DNA from 4 places in the Nocardia sp. NPDC052254 genome. Region 2 is predicted to be linked to each of the others. Evidence: riboswitches for the same ligand, from Rfam matches in the RefSeq annotation. Region 2 holds a riboswitch; each other region holds the start of a gene.
What was found. A riboswitch is a leader RNA that binds a small molecule or an ion and turns the genes downstream of it on or off. The one in region 2 is predicted to bind S-adenosylmethionine.

Region 1 (4,727 bases), 810 kb from region 2:
TCCCCTATCGCCCGACCCTGGTGCTCGATTCGGTCGCCGATCTGGTGGGCCGCACGGAGAATCCCTTCACAGCCTGATCGACCGGCCGCCGAACCGAGACACCGCGGAAACCGGGCCTCAGCCCAGTGCCTGCTCCAGATCGCCGAGCAGATCCTCCACGTCCTCGAGGCCGATCGAGATGCGCAACACGCCGTCGGTGAGGCCAACGGCCGCACGGCCTTCCGGGCCCATCGCCCGATGGGTGGTGGTGGCCGGATGGGTGATCAGCGACTTGGCATCGCCGAGATTGTTGGAGATGTCCACGATGCGCAGCCGGTTCAGCACCTCGAAGGCCCGCTTCTTGCCCTCGTCGGGACCGGCGGCCAGTTCGAAGGTCACCACGGTGCCGCCGCCCGACATCTGCGAGGTGGCCAGCTCGTGCTGCGGATGCGAGGTGAGGAACGGGTACTTGGTCCACGCGACCGCCGGATGCTGCTCCAGGAACTGCGCGACGGCCAGTGCGGACCGCGTCGACTGCCGCACTCGCAGCGGCATGGTCTCCAGGCCCTTGAGCAGGGTCCAGGCATTGAACGGGCTCAGCGCCGGACCGGTGTGCCGCATCAGGTTCTTGACGGGGCCGTTGATGTATTCGCTGTCGCCCAGGATCGCGCCGCCGAGCACCCGGCCCTGACCGTCGATGTGCTTGGTGCCCGAATACACCACCACATCGGCGCCCAGATCGAGGCTGCGCTGCAGCAGCGGCGTCGCGAAGACGTTGTCCAGCACCACTTTCGCGCCGGCGGCATGGGCCAGCTCGCTCACCCGGCGCACATCGACGAGGGTCTGCATCGGGTTCGAGGGCGTCTCGAAGAAGACGGCGGCCGTCGGCTGCGACAGCGCCTGTTCCCACTGCTCGAGATCCTCACCGTCGACGAAGACGGTTTCCACACCCCAGCGCGGCAGGATCTCGTTGCACACCACGAAACAGGAGCCGAACAGGCTGCGCGCGGCGACCAGCCGATCGCCCTGTCCGAGCAGTGCGGCCAGTGCGGTGAACACCGCCGACATACCGCTCGCGGTCGCGAAGCAGGCTTCGGCGCCTTCGAGCAGCCGCATCCGCTCCTCGAACATGGCGACGGTCGGATTGCCGTAGCGCGAATAGACGAAATGCTCGATATCGCCGGTGAAGGCCGCCTCCGCCGCCTCCGCGCTCTCATAGACGAATCCGGAGGACAGATACAGCGCCTCGGAGGTCTCCTCGAATCCGGAGCGCCGCACCCCGCCGCGCACACCCAGTGTCGCGGGGCCCACACCCTCGGGTAGCGGACGATCGAATGCACCGCCGGTGATCATGAATGCCTCCCATCGACCCGGCGGACCGGGCTCGCCGGGAACAGCGCCCGACTACGTGAAATCAATTGCCACACAGGGCCTTCTCCTGCGGTGCCGGCAGCTGAGGAAACGCCGCTCACGACTGCCGCCAGGGCAGCCCGAGCGCGCGCCAGCCCGCACCGCCGCGATGACCGTCGGCGTCCAGCGGTCCCTCGAAACCCTCCAGCACGTTGTAGGAGGGCGCGAATCCGGCCGCGGTGGCGGCGGTGGCCGCTCCGATCGAGCGCTGGCCCGAACGGCACAGGAAGATCACCGGGGCATCGCTGTCGATGCCTCGATCGGCCAGCAGCTGTTGCAGCTGGGCCACGAAATCCGGATTGGGCGACCCACCGAAATCGACCCACTCGATCAGCGCCGTCGGCCGTTCGATCGCGGCGGTGTCCGGTACACCGACGAATCGCCACTCGGCCTCGGTGCGCACATCCACCAGCACCGCATCGGCATTGTCGCGCAACAACTCCCACGCCTGCCCGGGCGTGATGTCACCGGCGTAGCTCACTTGTCGAACCTCCTACGGAATCCGCACTTGCCGTGTCCGGTCGGACCACGGCCTGGTCGTCACCCGGAGCACCCCACCGCGGAGGAGGGTTGCCGGCCAGCGAGCCGGGGCTTGGCGCTGGCACTCATGACCTGAACCGAGAATGCCTGGTCACAGGGTAGATTGTCAAACGCCGACCGGTCGGAATCATGCATTGCCACATACCAGCCAGACCCCCTTCTCCTGGACGAAATTCCAGTTCGCCACGCTCTTGCGACCATCGATCTGGCTGGTCACCGAGGCGGTGGCGTGGTCGCCGTCGATCTTCACCGCATCGACTCCGGCGAGTTCGTACTTCTTGCCGACCGAGTCCGGACCCAGCGGCGATTTCTTCTCGTCGAAGTTCGCGCATTCGGTGGTCTTGCGCCGGTCGGCGTCGGAATCGCTTCGGGCCGTGGCGAAGTTGCGCGCGGCCACGGCGACCCGATCGGTATCTGTGACATTGTTCTCGACCGGGCGGGCGAGCGCGAGGACGACGACAGCGATCACCGCGATCCCGGCGATGACCACGGCGATCAGGAACGGCATCGCCGAACGCGTGGCCTCACGCTGATCGATCGGGATTGCCGGATCGTCGCGCGGGGTTTCCTGATCGCTGTCGCTCATGGGGTCGATCATCCCCGGCGGGCCGAAGTGTCGAAGATCACGCCTGCGTTTTTCGGCGGGCACCGGGAACAGCTGCGATGTACACCACCGATAGAATCGGCAGAACTCCGGCCATATCCGGTGCACGGATCGGATGGTTCCGGGCGCGGCAACGAAGCAGCGCCGGCACCACAGCCAACCGGGCAGATTCCGGCCCGCACGTCAACTTAGCCTAAGCTAAGAAAGACGGCTGAGATTAAAAAGACGAGTGTTTTCGACCAAAGGGTGCGCGTAGAAATGACCGAACACGCTGGAACGAATGGCGGCGCGATCGACCGCCCCCTGCGCATCGCGATCGTGGGTGCCGGACCGGCCGGTATCTATGCCGCCGACGCGCTGATGAAGTCCGATGTCGAGGCGAGCATCGATCTCTACGAGCGGATGCCCGCGCCCTTCGGACTGATCCGCTACGGCGTCGCCCCCGACCACCCCCGCATCAAGGGCATCATCACCGCCCTGCACAAGGTGCTCGACAAGCCTGAGGTCCGCCTGCTCGGCAACATCGACTACGGCAGCGACATCGACCTCGAGGACCTGCGGCGTTTCTATGACGCGGTGATCTTCTCCACCGGTGCGAACGCCGACCGCGCACTCGGCGTCCCCGGTATCGACCTCGACGGCAGCTATGGCGCCGCGGACTTCGTGTCCTGGTACGACGGTCACCCGGATGTGCCGCGCAGCTGGCCGCTGGACGCGGAGAAGGTCGCGGTCCTCGGCGTCGGCAACGTCGCGCTCGATGTCGCCCGTGTGCTGGCCAAGACCGGTGACGAGCTGCTGCCGACCGAGATCCCGCCGAACGTCTACGAGGGCCTGAAGAACAACAAGGCGCTCGAGGTGCACGTCTTCGGTCGCCGCGGTCCCGCCCAGGCCAAGTTCACCCCGCTCGAGCTTCGCGAACTCGATCACTCGCCGAACATCGAGGTGATCGTCGAGCCCGAGGACATCGACTACGACGAGGGGTCGGAAGCCGCGCGCCGCCACTCCAAGCAGGTCGACATGGTCTGCAACACCCTCGAGCAGTGGGCCATCCGCGATGTCGGCGACCGTCCGCACAAGCTGTTCCTGCACTTCTTCGAATCCCCCGCCGAGGTGCTCGGCGCCGACGGCAAGGTGGTGGGCCTGCGCACCGAGCGCACGACCCTCGACGGCACCGGCAACGTCAAGGGCACCGGCACCCACAGGGACTGGGACGTCCAGGCGATCTACCGTGCCGTGGGCTACCTGTCGCAGAACATCCCGGCGCTGCCGTTCGACGATCAGGCCGGAACCGTCCCCAACGAGGCCGGGCGTGTGCTCGCCGACGACTCCGCCGAGGACCCCGCTCAGCGCTTCCTGCCGCAGACCTATGTCACCGGCTGGATCAAGCGCGGTCCGGTCGGCCTGATCGGGCACACCAAGGGCGATGCGAACGAGACCATCGCCTGCCTGCTCGACGATGCCGCCGCCTTCACCCCCGCCGCCGAGCCCGATCCGGAGGCGATCCTGAAGTTCCTGGAGGAGAAGGGCATCCCGTTCACCACCTGGGCCGGCTGGTACCGCCTGGATGCGCACGAGCGCGCCCTCGGCGAGCCGGAGGGCCGCGAGCGGGTCAAGGTCGTCGAGCGCGAGGACATGCTGCGCGCCAGCGAGCCGCACAAGGTGTGAACATCACACACCCGATCCGCATTCGTCACCGACCTGAGGCATGCTGATCACGTGTTCGATTCACACGTTCACATCATCGACCCGCGGTATCCGCTGATCGAGAATCAGGGCTACCTGCCGCAGCCGTACACCATCGGCGACTATCGCAAGCGCATGGCGAATTTCGATGTCGACGGTGGTGCGGTGGTGAGCGCGTCCTTCCAGGGCGCCGACTCCACCTTCATGATCGCGGCACTGGCCGAACTCGGTCCGAACTGGGTCGGGGTGATCAATCTGCCCCCGGATGTCACCGACGAGCAGATCCTCGCGCTGGATCGTGCCGGGGTGCGGGCCATCCGGTTCAACCTCAAGCGCGCCGCGGTCGACATCGTCACGCTGACCATGCAGGCCCTGCGCGCCTACGAACTGGCACGCTGGCATGTCGAGCTCTACATCGACGGCTCGATGCTGGGATCGCTGGAACCGGTGATCTCCAAACTGCCGGCGCTGTCGATCGACCACATGGGCATGTCCGACGAATGCCTGCCGT
Region 2 (4,727 bases):
GCGCGGCATGGGCCGAGATCATCGACATGATCGCCGGCACGCTCACCGCACCGGTGACCGCGCACCGGTGAGTGTGGCGGCTGCCGGTCGCCGCCGATTACCGTGAGGTTGTGGACATCGCGCATCGGGCTCCCGCATCGCCGTCGGGATCGCGGACCGGTTGGCGGACGGCGGGAATGCCGGTGCTGGTCGCCGGGGCCGCGGCGGGTGCGGCGGTCCTGCTGCATTTCCGCGATCCGCATACGCACGGTTCCTACGGAATCTGCCCCTTCTACGCACTCACCGGTTGGTGGTGCCCGGGGTGCGGCGGCCTGCGGGCGATGCACAACCTCACCGAGGGTCGGCTGCTCGATGCCGTGCACAGCAATGTCTTCCTGCTACCGCTGCTGGTCACCGTGGTGTTCTGGTGGGGCCGGTGGGCGTTCGGCCGTTGGCGCGGACGGCCCGACGGGACCTTCCCGTTCACTGTCGGCCAGCGTGGGCAGTGGGTGCTGATCGGCGCCCTCGTGGTGTTCACCGTGGTACGCAACACACCCCTGGGCACCTGGCTGGCCCCTGCCTAGCCGGGCATGCTGAAGATATGGCCGAAGCGGAGACCACTGATTCGTTGAAGACACGAGTGCGCGCGAAAATGCTGCGCCAGCTGAACGAGGACGGTGCACCCGACCCCGAACAGGACGATCCGCGCCAGATCGCCATCGAAGAGGACCTCGAGGCGCTCGATTCCGTCACCGATGGCGATCCGCTGGTGGAGGAGCTGGCCGCGCGCTATCTGGTGCCCTGAGGATCTCGGACCGTGCAGGGCGCGGCGCCGGGTCGGGATTCGGTGAGACCCGCCCGGGTCTCCGGTAGCGCAGACCACTGCCCGTCGGCGCGGGTGTAATTCCAGCGGGCCCCGTCCCGGACCAGTCGATGCAGCGCGTCGATCAGGCGGTCCACATCGGCGACCGAGGTGCCCAGGCCGACACTGGCGCGGACCGCCCCGTCGACTCCCAGCCGCCGCAGCAGCGGATGTGCGCAGAATTTGCCGTCCCGCACACCGATGCCGTACTCCGCCGACAGATATGCCGCGATCCGGCCCGGCTCGAATCCGTCGATGGTGAACGCGACGATGCCGACACTGTCCGTGCTGTCGTCGAAGATGCGCAGAAACTCCAGTCCCGCAGTGGTTTCCAGACCGTCGCGCAGTCGCTGGATCAGGTGGTGCTCATGTTCGACCACTGCCTGTTCGTCGAGGTCCGCCAGGGTCTCGCAGGCCGCCGCGACCGCCGCCGCCCCCAGCACGTTCGGGGACCCCGCCTCGTGCCGCTGAGGTGCGCACGCCCAACGGACATCCTCGGTGGTCACGGTGGTGACCGCGCCGCCGCCGGCCAGATATGGCGGCGCCGCGTCGAGCCAATCGCGCCGGCCGACGAGCACGCCGGCACCGAACGGGGCGTAGAGCTTGTGCCCGGAGAAGGCGAGATAGTCGATTCCGGATGAACTCGCCTGCAGATCGATGCGCCGGTGCGGTGCCAGCTGCGCGGCGTCGACGAGGATCCGCGCTCCGCACTCGTGTGCGAGCGTCGTCAGTTCCGCCAGCGGCAGCACCTCGCCGGTCACATTCGAGGCGCCCGTAATCGCAAGCAGTGCAGCGGGTTCGGCGCGCAGTTCGGCCTCGATGCGGCGGAGCGTCTCGGCGATCGTGGTGGCGGCACGCACCACTCGGCGGCCGCCGCAGGTCCAGGGCAGGAAGTTCGCGTGGTGCTCGATGTCGAGGACCACGGTGTCGCCCGGGACGCAGGAGGCGAGCAGATTCAGCGAGTCGGTGGTGTTGCGGGTGAAGACGACGACCTGATCGGCGGCCGCGTGCACCGCACGGGCCACCGAATTGCGCGCGGCCTCATAGCAATCGGTGCTGATCCGCGAGGCGTAGCCGGCGCCGCGGTGCACGCTGGCGTAGTAGGGGAGCAGTTCGTTCACCCGGTCGGTGACCCGGGCCAGAGCCGGTGTGCTGGCGGCGTAGTCGAAATTGGCGTAGGTCGTGAATCCGCCCTGCACCAGGGGAACTCGGAGCTCACAGCCGGAGACGCGGGCGATCGGGTCGCCGGTTCGGCAGGCGCGGGTGGTGTTGCCGGAGCACCCGGATTCAGCCCGGTTATGGTGCGCGGCAACGGTTTCGGTGGCCGAATCGGCGTCGGGGACGGCAATGTCGGAGACAGCAGTACTCATCGGGACAATCCCTCGGTCCTGGGACTCCGGGAGTGCAACGATGATCGGAGTCCGCGCTTGCCGTGTTCGGTCGAACAAACGGCCAGGTCGTCACCCGGAGCACCCCACCGCGGAGGAGGGTTGCCGACCAGCGAGCCGGGGCTTGATGCTGGCACTCATGACCTGAGCCGAGACTGGCAGACGGCGTGGCGGATTGTCAAGCGCCGTGGCGGACGGAGGGTTGCCGCGTATTCGCGCCGGCGCGAATGCCCGCCTCCACAATCTTTGGGTGTCAGTCCAATCCGGCCGGGCGGTGATATGTGCCGTTGTAGTACAGCAGCGGGTTGCGCATCGGCTCGTCCGCGGTGTCGTCGTGTACCCGGGTCACCAGGCCGACCACCAGGGTGTGATCGCCGATGGGGATCAGCCGATGCACCGTGGCGCGTACCCAGATCGGTGTGTCGTGCAGGACCGGTTCACCGGTCTCGAGCGTCGACCACAACGCAGGATCGGTGAACCGGTGTTCGGCCGATCGCGAAAACCGTTGTGCCAGATGTTGTTGATGTTCGCCGAGAAAGTGGACCACTACGGAATCGGCCTGTGACATCGCATCGATCGACGAGGACCTGTGCGCGATGTTGAACGAGATGAGTGGCGGATCCAGCGACAGCGAGGCGAATGAGGTGGCGGTGAAACCCACCGGCCGATCCGGGCGGGCGAGGGTGACGATTGTCACGCCGGCCGGATAGTGCCGCATGGCGGATCGATACTGTGCCGCGGTGATGCCGTCATCGCTGGGGCCGAGATCTGCGACCTCGGCATCGGGTCGCTGGGAACTGCTCACGGTTCCAAACTACGTCCTGTGCCCCGTGACATATTCCGGACCGCTGCGCCCGAGCCTGCGAACTGCCCCGATACGCTGTAAGAATGACTGATTGGAAGGCTTTCGAGGTCGATCGCACCGGTGCTGTCGCGCGCGTGACGCTGACCGGGCCCGGCAAGGGCAATGCGATGGGACCGGACTTCTGGAGCGAACTGCCGCAGATCTTCGCCGAACTGGACGCGGACGCCGAGATCCGGGCGATCGTACTGACCGGATCGGGTAAGAACTTCTCCTATGGTCTGGATCTGCCGGCCATGAGCCCGACATTCGGCCCACTGCTGGGCGAGAAGGCCCTGGCCGCGCCGCGCACCGATTTCCTGCACGAGATCCGGCGCATGCAGGATTCGGTGACCGCGGTCGCGAACTGCCGCAAACCCGTCATCGCGGCGGTGTCCGGCTGGTGCGTCGGTGGTGGTCTGGATCTGATCGCCGCTGCCGACATCCGGCTGGCCAGTGCCGAGGCGAGCTTCAGTCTGCGCGAGGCGAAGGTCGCGATCGTGGCCGATATCGGTTCGCTGCATCGGCTGCCGGACATCATCGGCGAGGGGCATCTGCGCGAACTCGCCTTCACCGGCAAGGACATCGACGCGGCGCGAGCCGAGAAGATCGGCCTGATCAACGACGTCCACCCCGACCAGGAGGCGGTGCTGGCGGCCGCGCAGGAACTGGCCGAGGAGATCGCCGCGAACCCGCCACTGGTCGTGCAGGGCATCAAGGACGTCCTCGATCAGCCCAAGGCGGGCAAGATCGCCGACGGTCTGCGCTACGTTTCGGCGTGGAATGCGGCGTTCCTGCCCTCGGAAGATCTCACCGAGGCGATTCAGGCCGTGTTCGAGAAGCGCAGCCCGGTCTTCCGCGGCAAGTAGCGGCGGGCAATCGGCGGTCCCGCGACGGCGCTCGCGAAGACGAGCGCCGTCGGACGCCGATCAGTGCCCGCCCTGCTCCTGCAGTCGCTTGTACGCCTCGTCGGTGAGGGTCTCGGCCTTGGCGCGGTTGTCCCAGCCGTCGACCTTGACCCACTTTCCGGGCTCGAGATCCTTGTAGTGCTCGAAGAAGTGCTCGATGGCCTTGCGCTCGAATTCCGGGATGTCGTTCACATCCTGGATGTGGTCCCAGCGCTTGTCGCCGGCCGGAACCGCCACCAGCTTCTCGTCGCCGCCGGCCTCGTCGCTCATCAGCAGCACGCCCACCGGACGGGCCTCGACGATGACACCCGGGAACACCGATTCCGGCAGGAGCACCAGGCAGTCCAGCGGATCGCCGTCGGAGCCCAGGGTGTTCTCGATGTAGCCGTAGTCGGCCGGATAAACCATCGGGGTGTAGAGGTAGCGGTCCAGGCGCACCCGGCCGGTTTCGTGGTCGACCTCGTATTTGTTGCGCTGACCCTTGGGGATCTCGATGGTGACGTCGAACTCCACGTCATCTCCTTCGTCTGATGCGTATGCGTGCTGTGAGCCTGCCGACTCGCCAGCTCGTTCGGGGGAACGCCGGCGAGGTGAGGATAGTGTGGTCCGTGCGGCAGGGAGCGTCCGCCTCGCACGGGTCGATAGGGAGACAGCTGTCACGTGGTAGGTCGTGGTAAGCAGAACATCGGTGGGCTGGCTTCTCGCCGACGCCGCAATATGTGGGTTGCGGTGGTGGTGGCAACCGTTGT
Region 3 (4,727 bases), on a different contig from region 2:
TGTTCCGGCACCGAGCGATCCAGCCCGTACCTGGCCTTCAACTCGGCGATCGCGGCCGGGTCGGGGACCGCGCCCGGATCCGCGTCGACGGCCATCTGTACCGGATCCGACGGCAGCAGGAACAGCACCGCGAAGGAGACGGTGAAGGCCGCCCACAGCACTCCGGCGGCCTGCAGGACGCGCACGATCACATACCGGGTCAGCGGATTCATCGGGTACTCAGCCAGGTGTCGTGGAACTGCAGCCGCGCCGAGGCCTCGAACCTCAGGTCGTGCACGGCGGCCGAGCGTCCGATCGCTTGCGACAGTTCGATGGTCGGCAGCCACAGCCCGTTGTCGATCACCGACCGCTGGGCCGCGGCGACGAGTGCGCCGCGCGCCGCCGGATCGGTGGTCGAGAGTTGGTCGGCGAGCGCTCGATCCAGTGCTGCGATGGGCTCGCGCTGGTTGAGATTCCGCTGGCCCCGGCCGAAGGTGGTGCGCAGGATGTCGCCGTCCGCGCGAGTGGTGTTGTAGTAGGTGGTGTCGAAATCTCCGGCATTCTGCCGCGCCGTGTATTCCCCCGCGGCCGCGAGTTCGAGCCGCAGATCCACCCCGATGGAGCGTAGTTGCTGCTGGACCAGTTCGAGCGTTGCCCGATTGGCGGCGAACGCGGTGCTGAACAGCACGCCGAACGACAGTCGACGCCCGTCCTTCACGCGGATACCGTCGCCGCCGGGCGCCCATCCGGCGTTGTCGAGGAGGTGGCGGGCCTGCTCCGGGTCGTAGCCGATCGAGTTCGAAAGATCCACGTATCCGGGCGTTTTCGAGGCGAGTGCTCCGGTCGCCGGCAGGAACTGTGGTCCCAGGACCGTATCCACCAGCTGTGTGCGGTCGATTCCGTGCAACAGGGCTTGGCGCACCGCGGCGTCCGACAGCGGTGCCCGGCTCAGATTCGGCTGCAGTCCGAACGGGACGCCCGGATTCGAGGCGAACTGCACCTCGGCGCCGGTCGCCTCGAGCTGCGGAACATCCTGTGGCAGTGCGTCACTGACGGCATCGAGCTGATTCGACGACAGGCTTCCGGTACGTACGCCGGCCTCGGGAACCACCGTGAATTCGATGCGATCCAGATACGCCTCACCAGGGTGTGCGAAGACCGCCGAACCCCATCGGTAACCGGGACGTCTGGCCAGGGTCGCGGAGATGTCCTGCCGGTATCCCGCGTAGACGAACGGGCCGCTGCCGATATCGTCGCCGAGGCAGCGCTGTTCGGCCGGTTTCGCCGTGGTGACATCGGCGAGAATGCCCAGCTGTGGCGTCGAGGACGCCTGCAGGAATTGGGCATTCGGCGCGTCGAAGCGAATGTCGGCGGTGAGGGGATCGATCACCGTGGTGCCCGCGTAGCCGGCCAGATAACTGGCCCCCAGCGGCGCTTTCGCCGTGGTGAGGGTGTGGGCGATGGCGTCGAAGTTCTTCTGCACGGAGGTGGCGGTCAGCGGCGTGCCGTCGCTGAAGGTGACATCCGGCCGTAGATGGAATGTGAAGCTCTTCGCGTCCGGGCTCACCTGCCAGCTGGTGGCCAGCCACGGTGTGATCTCGCCGGTCGCCGGGTTCTGATCGGTGAGCGAGTCCACGATCTGCCGAGTCACGTAGAGGGTCTGGTTGGTGCCGGCCTGGGCCGGGTCCGAGCAGGTCGGAGCCTGGGACAGTCCGTAACGCAGGGTGCCTCCCGGCTGCGGTGGACCGGCATCGCCACCGCCGGAGGCGGGTGTGCAGGCGGCGATCGCCAGCGTCGCGGTGACCGCGCTCGCCAGCGAGAGGATTCGTTTCATTCGGTGACTCCGAGAGGATCGATACGGCGGGCGGCCGGCGCCGCGACCCGGGCCGGTGGGTCGGCGTCGGCAGCAGGAATTTCAGGCGGGAACGGGCCCGCTGGGTATCGGCCGATACCGCAATCCGGAACGGGCCGGGCCGTACCCACCGTCGCGCCCGAACCGGCTGCGGCGCAGCGGTATTGCGGCCGAGCGTGTCGGGTACTTCTCGAACGCGTGCACGAGCGGTCCGGACGGCGACGACACCGCCGGCTCGAGGGCGGTGTATCCGGCGCGGCGGGACAGGGCGACCGCTTCCGGTTGCCGTGGGCCGGTGGTGAGGAGGATCCGGCGATAGCCGCGGCGCAGCGCCTCGGCCTCGAGTTCGGCGAGGACGAGACTCGCCAGCCCGCGGCGGCGGTGTTCGGGCGCGGTCCAGATGCGCTCGAGCTCGGCGGTCCGTTCGTCGTGGCGTCGGAACGCCCCGCCCGCGACGGGTTCGCCGTCCTCGACGACCACCAGCAGATCACCGTGCGGGGCCGCGAAATCGGCGGCCGGGTGGTTCACCAGATCCGCGTGCACCGCACCGGCGCTGCCGCCGTAGCGGCCGCTGTATTCGATGGCCAGTCCGGCGAGCAGCGGCGCGACCATCGGATCGTTCCGGTGGACGTGAAAAACGGTGCGTACCATGATATTTCCTCCATCGGTCCCGGCGGTAGCACCCACACCCCGCAGGGGGTTGCTGCGACGTCGGCGAGCCGGGTCTCTCGATCGCTCTGGATGGGCGGAATGTCACGCTAGGCGAATCTCGATGCGCGGTCAGCACTCTGGATCGGGCTGAATCCAATCCTTGTCGCGGACATCGCGCGGCGATGTCATGACCGATGTCGCACGGATCCGGCGATCGCGCGCAACGCGGCCACCGGATCCCATGGCCCCGGCCGACCTCGGGTCAGTGGATAGCAGGCGAACCCGAGCGTCATCGCGCTGAAATGGCCGATGTCGGTGAAGGTTCGGTTCGAGAACACCGGAATCGCGTAGAAGACGATCACCCCGACGAGATAGAGGTAGCGCCACGGCGACGCGATCCGGTACACCAGCACCGCCACCACACCCGCGAGGGCATAACTCACCCCGTAATCGAGAGTGTTCACCGCCGATGGCGGTGCGTACCCGTGACGGATGGCCCAGTAGAGCACGCCTTCGCTGATGTAGGTCGCGCCCACATGGGCGATCACCAGCACGATCAGCCAGCGCAGCGTTCCCAGCCAGCGCTCGGCCTGAGCGTGGAAGATGCTGTAGGTGACCGCGTACCCGAGCCAGCCGCCGCCCGCGAGCCAGAAGGCGCTGGTGACCAGCACCCGGAACGGATCCTCTCGCAGGTGGTGCAGATTGGTCGACCGGTTGCCGAGCAGGATCTGCGCGTCCTGCGGCGACAGGTGCCGCACCACCACGGTGGACACCAGCAGGATGGCCAGCCAGATGTAGGTCCCCGGCGCACTGCGCACATAGCGTCCGACCGTGACCGGCACGCTTTTCCATCGCAGGCCTGTTCTCGACATCGGATACCTTCCTGGCGATCCGCGGTTCACCCCAACTGTCGGCCGTCGCCGCGATCCCGGAATCACCCGGATGGGGTGAGACGGCCACACCGTGCGGAATGCCGCTAATCCGACAAAATGCCTGGTCCGGGAATGCCGGGCGCGCGAAGTCGGGCGCCGACACGTACTCTGCTGCTGCGGCGCGAAACCGGATTCGTGGTGTCCACTGGAGATGGTGGTTTCCGGTGGGCGCAGCGCATGCGTGGGTGGCGAGCAGAGGGCGGTGATGGCGTGCGTGGACGTCGATCTCTACTGGTGGTGTCGGCGATCATGGCGGCGATCGTCGTCGCGGCCACGGGTTGCGGAGACTCCGGCGGTGGTTCCTCGTCGGCACCGGGGGCCAAGGCCCCGGAATTCACCGCGCCGGCCACCATCGATGTGCCCGCGGCCGATCACGGACCGCTCAATCCGTCGGCGCCGATCGTGGTGAATTCCGCCGACGGGATGCTCACCGCGGTCACCGTCACCGATGCCGACGGCAAGCCCGTGAACGGCGCCTACGCCGCGGACCGGCACAGCTGGACCTCCAAGGACCCGCTCGGTTACGGGGTGAGCTATCGCGTCGCCGCCGAGGCGGTGGATCTGGCCCAGATCGCGACCGACAAGACCTTCACCGTGAACACGATCGACGCCGCGCACAAGGCCTACGCCAATGTGGTCCCGGCACCGGATGTGGTGGCCGACACCGGAATCGGGGTCGGCCAGCCGATGGTGTTCCAGTTCACCGCGCCGGTGTCGGACAAGGTGGAAGCACAGAAGCATCTGAAGATCTCGGTCACGCCGGAGCAGCCGGGCGCCTGGTACTGGGTCGACGACAAGGATGTGCACTTCCGCCCGGCGCAGTACTGGCAGCCGGGCACCAGGATCCACATCGAGGCCGACGTCTTCGGTGTCGATCTCGGCGGCGGGGTCTTCGGCGCGGAGAACAACAGTGCCGACTACACCGTGCACGACGCCTGGGTCGCGAAGGCGGACGGTGCTACCGAACAGTTGACGATCTTCCGCAACGGCGCGCAGGTGAACCAGATGCCGATGAGTCTCGGTTCCCCCGGATTCCCGTCCCACGAGGGACCGCACGTGATTTCGGAGAAGTCGCCCTCGATCGTCATGGACTCCTGTACCTACGGTGTGTGCCAGGGCCAGGCCGGTTACTACCGGGAAACGGTCGATCTGGACGAGCGCATATCCAACGACGGTGAGTTCGTGCACTCGGCACCGTGGTCGGTCGGGCAGCAAGGATCCAGCAATGTCTCACACGGCTGCGTGAATCTGGCGCCGGACAACGCCCAGTGGTTCTTCGACCACTTCGGGATCGGCGACGTCGTCGAGATCAC
Region 4 (4,727 bases), on a different contig from region 2:
CGTCCGGGGTGAGCAGCACCGAGGTCATCAGGCCCAGCGAGCCGAAGCCCTGCGCCACGGTGTCGGACTGCACGTCGCCGTCGTAGTTCTTGCAGGCCCAGACGTAGCCGCCCTCCCACTTCAGGGCGGAGGCGACCATGTCGTCGATCAGACGGTGCTCGTAGGTGAGACCGGCGGCCTCGAACTCCTGCTTGAACTCGGTCTCGAAGACTTCCTGGAACGTATCCTTGAACATGCCGTCGTAGGCCTTCAGGATGGTGTTCTTGGTCGACATGTAGACCGGGTAGTTCTGCTGCAGGCCGTAGTTCAGCGAGGCCCGCGCGAAGTCCTCGATGGACTTCTTGAAGTTGTACATACCCATGACGACGCCGCCGTCCTCGGGCATCTTCACCACTTCGTGGACGATCGGCTCGGAGCCGTCCTCCGGGGTGAACTGGATCGTGACGGTGCCGGCCTGATGCACCTTGAAGTCCGTGGCGCGGTACTGGTCACCGAAGGCGTGACGGCCGATGATGATCGGCTTGGTCCAGCCCGGCACCAGGCGCGGCACATTGGAGATGATGATCGGGGCGCGGAAGATGGTGCCGCCGAGGATGTTACGAATCGTGCCGTTCGGCGAACGCCACATCTTCTTGAGATTGAACTCCTCGACCCGAGCCTCGTCGGGGGTGATGGTGGCGCATTTGACGCCGACACCGTGTTTCTTGATGGCATTGGCCGCATCGACGGTGACCTGGTCGTCGGTCTTGTCGCGGTATTCGATGCCCAGGTCGTAGTACTCGAGGTTCACATCGAGGTACGGATGGATCAGCTTGTCCTTGATGAACTGCCAGATGATCCGGGTCATCTCGTCGCCGTCGAGTTCGACGACGGTCCCTTCAACCTTGATCTTGGACATGGATCTTCGTGTCCTCCTAAGGAAGGTGTGCTCCCATTGCACGGCCAGGCGAGCACGCTTGTGAGCGGACCCCAGCTGTTCAACAGACAACGTATACGCCCCGCGTTGTCCACGAGACGCCTGGTGCTAAACAAGACAAGCGTACTGGTGCGCTGGGTCTCAATGACAGGGGCCGCCCCATTGAGGGAGTCGCACGTCACACCGACCATCTCGCACCGGGGCGATCGACCCGGTTGTCCGCGCGGAATCGGGCGAGCCCAACTCTCGCGTCCACCGGGGCCGATTGTTAACATCCACGTCAGGTCATGAGTGCCAGCGCCAAGCCCCGGCTCGCTGGCCGGCAACCCTCCAGTTGCGGTGGGGTGCTCCGGGTGATTGACCGGGCTCTCGAAAGCCGAGAGCAAGCGCGACTATCAGGAGCAACCAGTGAGTGAGTTCACCGTGCCCCGCGGCAAGTGTGTAGAGGCGGCAGCGCGTTCCAGGCGTGTCGCTACGATCGGGGATGTGTGTTCCCTCGTCGTCCGTGCTGCTTCGACCTCGCGCGCGCACCCGTCGCGCGCCGATCTGGCGGCCGCCGGTGCCATGCCCCGGCCGGCCCGCAGACCGATGGTGGCGGCCGGAATCGACCACCCCGTGTGGCAGGCGCGGTGACCGTGAGTATCGAATCGAGTGCGTCCCGCGCGGGCGCAACCGCGCTGCTACCACCCCCGGACGGCAGTCTGGGAGTCATCGCGATCGGCGAGGTCCGGCTGGAGAACGGCGCGGTCGTGCCCGGCGTGGAGCTGGCCGTCCAGCGCTGGGGTGAGCTCTCGCCCGAACTCGACAACGTGGTCCTGGTCGAGCACGCCCTGACCGGTGACTCGCACGTCTGCGGACGGCCGGACGATCGGCACGCGCTGCCGGGCTGGTGGGACGGCCTGGTCGGCCCCGGCGCGGCGCTCGATACCGATCGCTGGTGTGTCATCGCGACGAATGTGCTCGGCGGCTGTCAGGGCAGCACCGGGCCCGCCTCCCCGGCACCGGACGGAAAGCCCTGGGGCACGCGGTTTCCCGAGATCTCGATCCGCGATCAGGTCGAGGCCGAGGTCGTGCTGCTGGATCTGCTGGGTATCGCCCGCACGGCCGCGGTGGTCGGCGGTTCCATGGGCGGCATGCGGGTGCTGGAGTGGATGGCCGGTCACCCCGATCGTGTCGACGCCGCCCTGGTCCTGGCCGTCGGCGCCCGCGCGACCGCCGACCAGATCGGCACCCAGACCACGCAGATCGCCGCGATCACATCCGATCCGGACTGGCAGGGCGGCGAGTATCACGGCACGGGCCGCAGCCCGCGGGCCGGACTGGGGGTCGCGCGCCGTATCGCACACCTGACCTACCGCACCGAATTCGAACTCGATCACCGGTTCGCCAACACCGCTCAGGGCACGGAAGACCCGTGGGACGGTGGGCGTTACGCGGTGCAGAGCTATCTCGACCATCAGGCCGACAAGCTCGTCGCCCGATTCGACGCCGCCACCTACATCCTGCTCACCGAGGCGATGAACCGCCACGATGTGGGACGCGGCCGCGGGGGTATCGAGGCCGCTCTGGCCGCCATCCCGGTGCCGTGCCTGGTCGGCGGCGTGGACTCGGATCGGTTGTATCCGTTGCGGACCCAGCAGGAGCTGGCCGATCTGCTGCCCGGCTGCAAGGGCCTGGAAGTGGTGCACTCCCGCGACGGGCACGACGGATTCCTCACCGAGACCGCGGCGATCGGCAAGATGCTGGAACAGACCATGGAGCTGGCGCTCGCGGCGCGCGAGGCCCGCGCGTCCTGAGCACAGCGCCGCCACGCTCGGCCCGGCAGTGGGCCGAGCGGGTGCGGCCGGTTCGATCGCGAGTGGCTCAGCCGACGCCGAGGCTGCTGATCGTTGCCGCCAGAACGATGATGGCACCGCCGAGAACGGTGTAGGCCCCGATATCGAAGGGCCGGCTCCGCACCGCCAGCAATCCGACCCGGGCCGTGGGCAGGCACAAGCGCAGCGCCGCCGCGAGCAGTGTTGCCCCGCCGATGAAGAACGCGCCACGGCGCCAGCGGTCCTGGGCCACGAAGACCACGGCAACCAGCAGGACCACAACGACCAGCAGCATCGGCAGATGAAGGGGGAAGCGGTTCGCCGGGCTGGAATGCTGCGGTTGTGTGGTGGGCGCGTCGGTCACGGCTGCGATTCTCGCATGTGCGACCCGAGTCGCGACGACCACCGGATGCGGCCGCCGCGACCGAGCGGCGATGCGCCCCCGAGCGGGGCCGTGTAGCGAATACCCCTGCCGAGAGGGGGCGCAGGTCGGCCGCTGGATGGGGCCGGCCTACGCCCCGGCGGCGATCAGATGCCGAACGGTGCGGCGTAGCGGATACGGCCCGACGGAACCGGATGATCCTCGTCGAGCGCGAGGACCATCAGCGCATCGTCGGGAACATCGATACTCAGATCGATGCCGTATTGGCCGGCCCGTCGGAAGCCGAACCGTGGGTAGTACTCGGGATGACCGAGCACTGTGACGAAATGCTCCCCACGGTCTGCCGCCGTCCGCAGTGTGTTACGGATGGCCGCGGCTCCCGCGCCGGTGCGCTGGAACTCGGGCGATACGGCACAGGGCCCGAGGCACAGGGCCGGGATGTCGCCGATGTGGCAGCGGGTCAGCAGCGCGAAGCCGGCGACGGTGCCGTCGGGTGCGGTCGCCACGATCGACAGGCCGTCGATCCAGGCCGGATCCGCGCGCAACGCCTCGACGAGGTCGGCTTCGTCCGGTCGGTCGAATGCGGCGGTGTTGATCGCGTGGACGGCGGGAATGTCGGCGGCGGTTTCGGCGCGTGTGATCCAGTTACGAATGGTCAATGGTACGAATCCGTTTCGTATCGGTAGGTGATGATTCGGCGAGGACGGAATCAGGCCGCGGCGCGGAAGGAGCCGATGCCCCCGGGGAGATATCCGGCAGATGCGCGCACAACGGCCTCGTGCACAGTCATCAACCCACCTCCTGCGAAACTCACCGACACCGCGGTGCCGATACAACGGATCGGCCGTCAGAAGACGGCCGCCGGTCACGGTAACAGAAGGCCGGGCTCCGCGGCGTGGGCCGCCGGGCGGGCGGGTACCGTCTCGGTGTGCTCAAGCTGGTGTTCTTCGAACCGCGTATCCCGCCGAATACGGGCAATGCGATCCGTTTGGCGGCCGGTACCGGATGCGAGCTGCATCTGATCGAACCGCTCGGCTTCGATCTTTCGGAGCCGAAGCTGCGCCGGGCCGGACTCGACTATCACGATCTGGCCGTGGTGACGGTGCACGAAAATCTCACGGCCGCATGGAAATCGCTGCGACCCGAGCGAGTGTTCGCCTTCACCACCCATGCCACCACTCGCAATACCGATATCTCCTACCGCACCGGAGACGTCCTGCTGTTCGGCCCGGAACCGACCGGCCTGCCGGACGAAGTGCTGAACGATCCGCACGTCACCGAACAACTGCGGATCCCCATGCTCCCCGGCCGCCGATCGATGAACCTGTCCAATGCCGCGGCCGTCGCGGTGTACGAGGCATGGCGCCAGCTGGGTTTCCCGGGAGCGGTGTAACGACCTCTGCCGCGAAGAACAGCCGGTCACGACCCGCATCCCGGTTCGCCCAGTGCCTCTGTGAGTGGCGATTCCGTCCACGCGACAGCGCCGATGCCGATATTCGGTTCGAACGTATTCGCCATATCCAGTAGTGCGGCGGCCGCGGCCCGGATGGTCTCGTGGCTGCGCTGGTCTGCGGTGCGCACGGTGCTGACCGCCGCGGCGACGATCTCGGTCCAT

Region 1: it holds a riboswitch for S-adenosylmethionine, as region 2 does, so the genes downstream of both, AB0L57_RS08740 (rhodanese-like domain-containing protein) here and AB0L57_RS05100 (aminotransferase class V-fold PLP-dependent enzyme) in region 2, are expected to answer to the same signal.
Region 3: it holds a riboswitch for S-adenosylmethionine, as region 2 does, so the genes downstream of both, AB0L57_RS00295 (GNAT family N-acetyltransferase) here and AB0L57_RS05100 (aminotransferase class V-fold PLP-dependent enzyme) in region 2, are expected to answer to the same signal.
Region 4: it holds a riboswitch for S-adenosylmethionine, as region 2 does, so the genes downstream of both, AB0L57_RS25620 (homoserine O-acetyltransferase) here and AB0L57_RS05100 (aminotransferase class V-fold PLP-dependent enzyme) in region 2, are expected to answer to the same signal.

What each region holds. Positions count from the first base shown of each region.
Region 1 is NZ_JBFAUW010000002.1:838,025-842,751, reverse strand. Features, by position in the region: gene AB0L57_RS08750 (HAD-IIA family hydrolase) at 1-77, shown strand, start outside; gene AB0L57_RS08745 (O-succinylhomoserine sulfhydrylase) at 118-1,332, opposite strand; gene AB0L57_RS08740 (rhodanese-like domain-containing protein) at 1,448-1,870, opposite strand; SAM riboswitch class IV at 1,889-2,002, opposite strand; gene AB0L57_RS08735 (hypothetical protein) at 2,057-2,515, opposite strand; gene AB0L57_RS08730 (FAD-dependent oxidoreductase) at 2,792-4,198, shown strand; gene AB0L57_RS08725 (amidohydrolase family protein) at 4,250-4,727, shown strand, end outside.
Region 2 is NZ_JBFAUW010000002.1:30,407-35,133, reverse strand. Features, by position in the region: gene AB0L57_RS05115 (TetR family transcriptional regulator) at 1-71, shown strand, start outside; gene AB0L57_RS05110 (DUF2752 domain-containing protein) at 111-563, shown strand; gene AB0L57_RS05105 (hypothetical protein) at 581-784, shown strand; gene AB0L57_RS05100 (aminotransferase class V-fold PLP-dependent enzyme) at 769-2,211, opposite strand; SAM riboswitch class IV at 2,260-2,374, opposite strand; gene AB0L57_RS05095 (flavin reductase family protein) at 2,483-2,947, opposite strand; gene AB0L57_RS05090 (crotonase/enoyl-CoA hydratase family protein) at 3,118-3,939, shown strand; gene ppa (inorganic diphosphatase) at 4,000-4,491, opposite strand; gene AB0L57_RS05080 (D-alanyl-D-alanine carboxypeptidase) at 4,639-4,727, shown strand, end outside.
Region 3 is NZ_JBFAUW010000001.1:59,626-64,352, forward strand. Features, by position in the region: gene AB0L57_RS00285 (ABC transporter permease) at 1-203, opposite strand, end outside; gene AB0L57_RS00290 (ABC transporter substrate-binding protein) at 209-1,813, opposite strand; partial or broken gene AB0L57_RS00295 (GNAT family N-acetyltransferase) at 2,078-2,482, opposite strand; SAM riboswitch class I at 2,490-2,579, opposite strand; gene AB0L57_RS00300 (rhomboid-like protein) at 2,668-3,354, opposite strand; gene AB0L57_RS00305 (Ig-like domain-containing protein) at 3,625-4,727, shown strand, end outside.
Region 4 is NZ_JBFAUW010000011.1:199,866-204,592, forward strand. Features, by position in the region: gene AB0L57_RS25615 (NADP-dependent isocitrate dehydrogenase) at 1-898, opposite strand, end outside; SAM riboswitch class IV at 1,200-1,311, shown strand; gene AB0L57_RS25620 (homoserine O-acetyltransferase) at 1,558-2,712, shown strand; gene AB0L57_RS25625 (DUF3017 domain-containing protein) at 2,780-3,025, opposite strand; gene AB0L57_RS25630 (N-acetyltransferase) at 3,259-3,771, opposite strand; gene AB0L57_RS25635 (tRNA (cytidine(34)-2'-O)-methyltransferase) at 4,041-4,505, shown strand; gene AB0L57_RS25640 (hypothetical protein) at 4,532-4,727, opposite strand, start outside.